2 linked regions of the Gottschalkia purinilytica genome follow. The protein of the gene in region 1 interacts with the protein of each later gene in a pairwise test. Links are inferred from orthologs where the notes say so. Each region holds a gene or a part of one and is shown in the gene's direction. Other genes may lie near its edges.

Region 1 (4,738 bases):
TAAAACTAGAAAGAAAAAATGTTATATAGTGCTAGGTGGGGTAAATACATCTATAAAGAAAATATATGAAAAACTTAAGAGAGAACATCCAGAATACTTAGAAGATATAATAATGCCAGAACAAGCTAAAGTACTTGCAAACGAGAACTCTTTATGTATAGTGGTTGATACCCATAGACCCCAAAATACAGAAGCTCCTCAATTATTAGAAATAATAGAACAAGTTGTAGTAATAGATCATCATAGAAGAGGAGCTGAATTTATAGAAGAACCTGTATTAATCTATTTAGAGCCATATGCTTCCTCAACATGTGAATTAGTTACTGAGATATTATATTATATAAATGATAAAATTGATATAACGAAATTTGAAGCAGAGGCATTGCTTGCAGGAATTAATTTAGATACTAAGAACTTTGCATTAAAGACTGGAGTAAGAACATTTGAAGCTGCTTCATTTTTACGTAGAGCAGGAGCTGATACAACTGAAGTCAGACAACTCTTTAGGGATGATCTAGAGGACTTCAAATTAAGAGCAGAAGTTATAAGAAATGCTAATATAATAAAAGATAAAATAGCTATTTCTAGGCTAGATAAAGATACTAATAGTTCAATACTCATAGCTGCTCAATCAGCAGATGAATTATTAAATATAGAAGGAATAATAGCATCCTTTGTATTATGTATTTTAGATGATAAAATTCATATAAGTGGAAGATCTTTAGGAGAATTAAGTGTACAGCTTATATTAGAAAAGCTTGGTGGTGGAGGTCATATGACTTCTGCTGGAGCTCAACTTAAAGATATTAGCCTAGATGAAGCTGAGAACATGTTAGAAGAAGCTATAATAGAATATCTTAAGGAAGGTGATGAGTAATGAAGGTTATTTTATTACAAGATGTTAAGGGATTAGGTAAAAAAGGAGATGTAGTGAATTCTAAAGATGGTTATGCTAGAAACTTTTTATTTCCTAGAAATTTAGCGGTAGAAGCTACTAGTTCTAATTTAAAAGAACTAAAAGATAAAAAAGAATCTCAAAAATTCAAAGAAGAAGAAGATTTAAAAGAAGCTAAAGCACTAGCAGAGAAAATATCAAATGTTAAAGTAGAAATAAAAACTAAAGTTGGAGATAATGGTAAGTTATTTGGTTCTATAACAACTAAAGATATTGCAGAACAACTACAAAAACAACATAATATAAAAGTAGATAAAAGGAAAATTGATATAGAAGGTGGAAATATTAAAACAGCAGGTACAACAATTGCAGAGGTAAAAGTATGTCCATCAGTATTAGCTAAGTTAAAGATTCATGTTACTGAACAATAATATTGATTAAAGTTTTAGATAGAGTATTTTTGGAAAGTTTAATTATACCATATGTGGAAATAATATAAATATACTTTAAAGAGTGTACAAGATACCTTATGCTTTATATAATAATAGTATTAAGCTACAGTATCTTGTATTTCTATGTTCGGTATATTTTAAAATTTGGGAGGTGCTATAATTGTCAACAGAAACAGATATTGAAACTTTAGGTAAAATACCTCCACACAGTATAGAAGCTGAACAGTCAGTATTAGGATCTATGATCTTAGATAGAGAAGCAATAGTAACTGGGACAGAAATATTAAAACCTGATGATTTCTATAAAGAAGCTCATAAAGAAATATATGAATCTATTATAGATATATTTACAAAGGACGAGCCAGTTGATTTGATAACTTTATCAGAAGAATTAAAGAGAAGAGATACCCTTGAGGCAATTGGAGGTACAGTATATCTAGCGACTCTATCAGAAGGTGTTTCTACTACTGCTAATATTAAATATTACTGTGAGATAGTAGAAGAAAAATCTATACTTAGAAAACTAATAAAAGCTTCAAATGAAATTATAAGTAAGGGCTACAAAGCAGATGAAGATATTAATCAGATAATAGATTTAGCAGAAAAGAAAATATTTGATATAACACAAAAAAGGAATCAAGAAGGACTAGAGCCTATAAGAAGTGTGTTATTAGAAAGCTTTACTAAAATAGAGCAATTATCTCAAAATAAAGGTGGAATAACTGGACTTACTACAGGATTTGTGGATCTAGATGGTAAAACATCAGGATTACAAAAGTCAGATTTAATATTAGTAGCAGCAAGACCAGCTATGGGTAAAACTGCTTTTTCTTTAAATTTAGCTTTAAATGCTGCGTTAAAAGGAAATGGGTCAGTTGCTATATTTAGTCTTGAGATGTCTAAAGACCAGCTAGTTCAACGTATGCTAAGTGCAGAATCTCATGTTGAACTTCAGAAAATAATAAATGGAAATTTAGATGAAAATGAATGGCCTAAATTAGTAAGTGCAATGGGACCTTTAGCTCAAGCTAAAATATATATAGATGATACACCAGGAATAACTTTAATGGAACTAAAAGCAAAGTGTAGAAAATTAAAAATAGAAAAAGGACTAGACTTAGTTATGATAGATTACTTACAGCTAATGTCTGGAGATGGAAGAACAGAAAATAGACAACAAGAGATATCAAATATATCTAGGGGATTAAAGGGACTTGCTAAAGAAATGGATTGCCCTGTGGTAGCATTATCTCAGCTTTCACGTGCTCCAGAATTAAGATCTGATCATAGACCTATACTATCAGACTTACGTGAATCTGGAGCCATAGAACAGGATGCTGATATAGTAGTATTTCTTTATAGGGATGAATATTATAACCCTGATACAGAAAAGAAGAACATAGGAGAAGTTATAATAGCAAAACATCGTAATGGGCCTATTGGAACTGTAGAGTTAGTATTTATGGGGCAATATACTAAGTTTTTGAATATGGAAAAATATAGACAAGAGTAGTAAGCTATTGTCCTTATTTCATATAAATACTTTAAAGCAGTAGGAGGCAAAAAATGAGAAATGATAAGATATTAGATGTTAAAGAAGGAATTAAGTGGATAGGTATACTTGATCCAACTTTAACTGTGTTTGATGTAGTTATGGAAACAAAGTATGGAACAACTTATAATTCATACTTTATAGATGCAGATAAGAAAACTATAATAGAAACAGCTAAAGAAACTTATAGAGATGATTATATAGAAAAAATAAAGAAAGTAGTAGATCCAGAAGAAATAGAATATATAATATTGAATCATACAGAACCAGATCATGCAAGCAACCTTAAATATTTATTAGAATTAGCACCAAATGCTACTATAGTATCAACTGTACCAGGAATAAGGTTTTTAAAAGACATGTTAAATAGTGAATTTAAACATATTGTAGTTAAAGATGGGGATACGTTAGATTTAGGAAATAAAACATTAAGATTCATATCAGCTCCATTCTTACATTGGCCTGATAGTATGTATACTTTTTTAGAAGAAGATAAAATATTATTTACTTGTGACTCATTTGGTTGTCATTATTGCGACGAGAGAATATTTGATGATTTAGTTGGAGATTTTGATGATGCTTTTAGATATTACTTTAATGTTATATTAAAGCCTTATAGTAGCTATATGTTAAAAGCTATAGATAAAATAAAAGATTTAGATATAGACATTATATGTCCTGGTCATGGACCTGTATTAAGAGATAACTGGAGAAAATATGTTGAACTATCAAAGACTTTAGCAGAAGAAGCTATTAGTCTGAAACCACAAAGACCAATGGCACTTGTGGCATACGTGTCTGCCTATGGAAATACAGGTAAGATAGCAAAATATATAGCAGAAGGTATAAAAGAAGCAGGAGATGTAGATGTAGAAGTTGTAGATATCGAAAGTATAGACCTAAGTGATCTTGAAGAAAAAGTAGAAAAGAGTGAGGGAATACTAATAGGATCAACAACTATAAATCAAAATACTCTCTTACCTGTATATAAAATGTTTAGTGTTATAAATCCTGTTACAAATAGAGGTAAACCAGGAGGAGCATTTGGATCTTATGGATGGAGTGGAGAAGCTGTAGGCATCATTGAAAATGTATTAAAAAGTCTTAAACTTAAGGTAGATATGAATGGATTTAAAGAAGTATTTGTACCTAAGGAAGAGACTAAAGATAAATGCATAGATTTTGGAAAGAAATTTGGTGAAAAGATATTAGAAAATTCACTTAAAAAGAAATAAAATAATGAACTTTTGTTAAAAATTACTTCATACATTGTATGAAGTAATTTTTATATAAATATGATTTTAAATTTACTATTTTTTAGATAAATACTAGTGACGATAAAATTATATCTATTATTAATAAACAAATTTATAGCAATTATTAATGGGCATAAATATAGTATATGTAAAAATATCAAGGGGGAAAAAGATGGATGTTATAAAGGGACATAGAGTAAAAATACTACCTTTAAAACTAGAACACGTTTTCAAAATGAAAAATTGGGGAAAATATCAAAGTTTGCTTTTTGAAGATTACAACTTTCCAGACTTAAATGATAGAGAGGTTAAAAAGTGGTTTGATATAAAAACTTCTGAAAAAACTTCTAAGAATTTTATAGTTATTAATGAAAATGAAATAATAATAGGATACGTTGCTATAAAAAATATTAAGAAACTTAATAAAAGCTCAACACTGGGTATAACCTTTGACTATAACTATATAAATAAGGGTTATGGAACAGATACTATATTAGCTATGTTAGATTACTATTTTAATGTTATGAAAATGAGAACTATGTATCTAGATGTTGCAAAACATAATAAGAGAGCTATAAGATGC
Region 2 (4,728 bases), on another replicon or contig:
GCTACAATTATAGCAACAGCATAAGCCGATAAATACTTAAAGTCTAAGCCTATACTTACAGATGTATCATATACAAATTTAAGTAAAAGACCTAGTGGTTTTGCAAATAAATCTATCATTCGGTAGCCCCCTCTCTATTTTAAAGGATCATGTCCTCCTGGGTTAAATGGGTTACACTTTAAAATTCTTTTTAGGCTCATAAAACCGCCTTTTATTATTCCATATTTATTTATAGCCTGAATAGAGTATTCAGAACACGTAGGATAAAATCTACAAGATTTTGGTTTCATAGGAGAAATAAATCTTTGATAAAACTTTATAATAGCCACAGCTATAGTTCTCATACTATTAGTCCTTTTTTAATAATCCAGATATTTTGACAAGATGTAATACAGCACTCTCTACTGCTTTATAGTCTATATCTTTAGCATTTGCCCTAGATAAAAAAATCATATCATACCCTTGTCCTATCTTGTTTTGGTTAAGTCTATATGCCTCTCTTAACCTTCTCTTAAATTTACTTCTAACTACACTATTTCCTAATTTTTTAGTAGTGGCAAATCCCACTCTATTATAAGATAAGTCATTTTTAACAAAAAAAAGAACCAAGTATTTATTTGCAAATGATTTCCCTGTGTCGTACACTCTCCTAAACTCTCTATTACTCTTCAATCTTTGTTTCTTTTCCATTTTTAGAATACTCCTTTTAAGAAACCCTTAAATTGAATAAAAAGGCCACATTAATGCGGCCTTATGCTGACAATTTTTTTCTGCCTTTTTTTCTACGTTTTCTTAAGATTTCTCTTCCTGATACTGTTCTCATTCTTTTTCTGAAACCATGTTCTCTACTTCTTTGTCTTTTTTTAGGTTGATAAGTTCTTTTCACTTAAAGTACACCTCCTTCAATTATCAGTGTTTATATATTAAAAAACACCCGTACTATCGATTTAATTATACTTAGACATATATCTGATTATATTAGTAACACCATCTAATGTCAAGAAATTATATATAAAATATATATAAAAAATGTAATTAATATGTATTTCTTTATATGTTAATATTTTTTTCAACAATATGTTATCTATGTGGATATCTTTTATAATACTGTTGATAATTATATTTTTTTCTGTTATTATAATATGGCAATGTGGATTATTTATTAACAGCAATATTTTTATCAACATTCTGTGGATAATGTTGTGTATAACTTTTAATAATATTAATAATATTTTGTATAATCTTCCTAATTAACGCTATTATTTATTCACATTTCATATTTTACTATGGTTGTGAATAATTACATATTATTGTATTTGTACATATCTTTCTAATTTTTATCCACATATTTTTTGTTCTCTATGTTAATATTATTATTTAAAAAATTATTTGATTTTATTATATTATATTGTGGATAAATCTGTATATAAGTATTTAAAAAAATTAATCTGTCTATAATTTTTTAAATAGATAGGAGGGAAAAAGATGGGTTTGAATTTAGATGAAATTTGGATAAGTTCTCTCAAACTCATAAAAAGTGAACTAACTGATGTAAGTTTTAACACTTGGCTTAAGACAATTGAACCTATAACTATAAATGATAATAATATAGTCTTAGGTGCTCCTAATGAATTTACCAAAGGAATCTTGGAAGCTAGATATTTAACTTTGATAAAAAATGCATTAAAACAAGTATCTGGTACGGATTTTGAAGTGAGCTTCTTAATTCCTGGTGAAGAGATATCTAGTGACGTTGAACAACCTAGTAGTAATCCAATTAATGATATCAATTCATCAAGATCTCAGTTAAATCCAAAGTATACTTTTGATACTTTCGTTATTGGTAATAGCAATAGGTTTGCTCATGCCGCTTCTTTAGCAGTTGCAGAAGCTCCTGCAATGGCTTATAATCCATTATTTATATATGGAGGAGTTGGACTAGGTAAAACCCATCTAATGCATGCCATAGGACATTATATATTAAATCAAAACCCTAAAGCCAGTGTAGTATATGTATCGTCAGAAAAGTTCACCAATGAGCTTATAAACTCAATTAGAGATGACAGAAACGTAGAATTTAGAAACAAATATAGAAATGTAGATGTACTACTAGTGGATGATATACAATTCATAGCAGGAAAAGAGCGTACTCAAGAAGAGTTTTTCCATACTTTCAACGCTCTACATGAGGCCAATAAGCAAATTATTATTTCAAGTGATAGACCTCCTAAGGAAATTCCTACTTTAGAAGACAGGCTAAGATCGAGATTTGAGTGGGGACTTATAGCAGATATCCAACCACCTGATCTAGAAACTAGAATTGCTATATTAAGAAAAAAAGCTAAAGTAGAGAACATAGACGTTCCAAATGATGTGACTCTATATATAGCAAGTAGAATTCAATCAAACATTAGGGAACTAGAAGGAGCTCTCATTAGAGTAGTAGCTTATTCTTCTCTTACTAATAGAGAAGTTACTGTAGACTTAGCAACTGAAGCTTTAAAAGATATAATATCTAACACGAAACCTAAAGAGATAAATGTAAAGTTAATAAAAGAAGTAGTAAGTAATAATATGGGTGTAAAAATAGAAGATTTCAACTCTAAAAAAAGGACAAGGGCTATTTCCTATCCTAGACAAATAGCTATGTATCTATGTAGAGAGTTAACTGATTTATCCCTTCCTAAGATAGGTGAAGAATTTGGAGGCAGGGACCATACTACTGTTATACATGCTTACGAAAAAATTTCTAATAATATAGAAAAAAGCTCTGAATTAAAATCAAGAATAGAAGAATTGACTAAAGAAATCACAGGAAATTAATTAACAACCCTATGTTGATAAGTAGTTGATACTTTGTTTATATATTTTTCTTTTTTTCTTCTAGCTTAATTGTGTGGATAATTGTATAATATATATGAACATGTTATTAACACCTTTAACATGTTGTATTTTGTGCTACTTGATAACTTATCCACATATAAACAGGTACTATTACTATTACTACTAAGTTTAGTTAATATATTTATAGAAAAAACAGCGAAGGAGGTTATCCACAGTTGAAATTTACTATAGATCAAAACGAACTTTCAAAATGTGTTAATATAGTTCAAAAAGGAATTTCATCAAAGACAACATTACCTATATTGAATGGTATTTTAATATATGCAAAAAATGATAAATTAACTTTAACTGGTACGGATTTAGAGATAGGTATAGAAACTTCTATAGATTGTAATATAGAGGAAGAAGGAAGTATTGTTATAACATCAAGAATATTTGGAGATATAATAAGAAAATTACCTAACTTACCAATAAATATAGAAGTAGATGAAAAGAATAATGTTCATATAACTTGTGGATTATCTAAGTTTAATATAGTTGGGCAACCATCTTTAGAATATCCACAGCTTCCTCAAATAGATAATAAAAATTCTTTTGAAGTTCCAAAAGATTTATTAAAAAATATGATTAGACAAACAATATTTGCAACGGCACAAGATGAAACTAGACCAATACTAACAGGAGCACTTTTAGAAATAAATAATGAAAATGCAGCTCTAGTAGCATTAGATGGATATAGACTTGCTTTAAAAAATGCTTCGGTTAACTATAAAGAAGAAATAAAAGTTGTAATACCGAGTAAAACATTAAATGAAGTAAATAAAATATTAGATGATGATGATTCTGATATAGAAATATCGTGTACGGATAATCATATTATATTTAATTTAGGAAATACTGTTATAACTTCAAGACTGTTAGAAGGACAATTTTTAAATTATAAAGATATTATAAGAAATGAATATAAATCTAGAGTAAAGGTAAAAACTAAGTCTATACAAGAAAGTATAGAAAGAGCATCTTTACTTGCTAGAGAAGGTAAAAATAACTTAGTTAAATTTGATGTATCAGACGATAAACTTGTAATAACTTCAAACTCAGAGATAGGTGATGTTTATGAAGAGATACCTATAGAGCTAGAAGGAAATGTTATACAAATAGCATTTAACTCAAAATATATACTAGATGGAATAAGAGTTATAGATAGTGAAGAGATAATACTTAATTTAGTAAGTAATGTTAACCCTTGTATCATAAAACCTGTAGAGGACGAAAGCTATACTTACTTAATATTACCAGTAAGATTAGCTTAATATATAAAATATATAAAAAAAACCTTAAACTTTTAAGCGTCATTAATTTTTTTATTTAAAACCAACCAACACTTTTATCTTTATTCGTTTTAGACACCTATTTGTTAGGTGTCTATTATATTTAAGGAGGAATAAAAAATGCAAGAAATTAAAATAAATACTAAATTTATAAAGCTAGACCAATTTTTAAAATTTGCTGGTATATCACAAACAGGTGGAGAAAGTAAATTTATAATAAAGAATGGTGATGTAAAAGTAAATGGAGAGGTTACTTTTGAAAGAGGGAAGAAGATAAGAAAAGGAGATATAGTGGAAGTTGCTGATCAAGATACATTTACTATAAAATAGTTTTTATGCTATGAAATTAAAAAATTGTATTGGTCAATATTAATTCTCGGCAAGACTTATCAAAACATGATATAATGTATTAGCTAGAAAACTTTACTAGGAGAGTGTTACCTGTGTATGTAAAGAGCATTAGACTAATAAATTTTAGAAACTATGATAATCTTAAAATTGAACTTAATAAAAAAATAAATATTTTTTTAGGTGATAATGCTCAAGGTAAGAC

The links.
Region 2: the proteins of dnaB (region 1) and dnaA interact in binary tests that used the Escherichia coli proteins (3 or more experiments, as listed by UniProt). The link is inferred for Gottschalkia purinilytica from one-to-one orthologs.

What each region holds. Positions count from the first base shown.
Region 1 is NZ_LGSS01000023.1:13,550-18,287, forward strand. The notes cover bases 756-3,683. They hold dnaB (replicative DNA helicase), read left to right. Parts: upstream 756-1,507; coding sequence 1,508-2,860; downstream 2,861-3,683. Other genes in these bases: CLPU_RS15220 (DHH family phosphoesterase), read left to right, coding at 756-877; rplI (50S ribosomal protein L9), read left to right, coding at 877-1,326; CLPU_RS15235 (FprA family A-type flavoprotein), read left to right, coding at 2,914-3,683. Outside these bases: more of CLPU_RS15220, read left to right, coding at 1-755; more of CLPU_RS15235, read left to right, coding at 3,684-4,134; CLPU_RS15240 (GNAT family N-acetyltransferase), read left to right, coding at 4,328-4,738. UniProt on the Escherichia coli protein: The main replicative DNA helicase, it participates in initiation and elongation during chromosome replication. Travels ahead of the DNA replisome, separating dsDNA into templates for DNA synthesis.
Region 2 is NZ_LGSS01000019.1:33,356-38,083, forward strand. Bases 737-3,654 are described here. They hold dnaA (chromosomal replication initiator protein DnaA), read left to right. Parts: upstream 737-1,485; coding sequence 1,486-2,823; downstream 2,824-3,654. Other genes in these bases: rpmH (50S ribosomal protein L34), read right to left, coding at 752-886; dnaN (DNA polymerase III subunit beta), read left to right, coding at 3,060-3,654. Also shown: CLPU_RS14415 (YidC/Oxa1 family membrane protein insertase), read right to left, coding at 1-119; membrane protein insertion efficiency factor YidD, read right to left, coding at 135-344; rnpA (ribonuclease P protein component), read right to left, coding at 349-690; more of dnaN, read left to right, coding at 3,655-4,157; CLPU_RS14445 (RNA-binding S4 domain-containing protein), read left to right, coding at 4,296-4,505; DNA replication/repair protein RecF, read left to right, coding at 4,619-4,728. UniProt on the Escherichia coli protein: Plays an essential in the initiation and regulation of chromosomal replication. Binds in an ATP-dependent fashion to the origin of replication (oriC) to initiate formation of the DNA replication initiation complex once per cell cycle.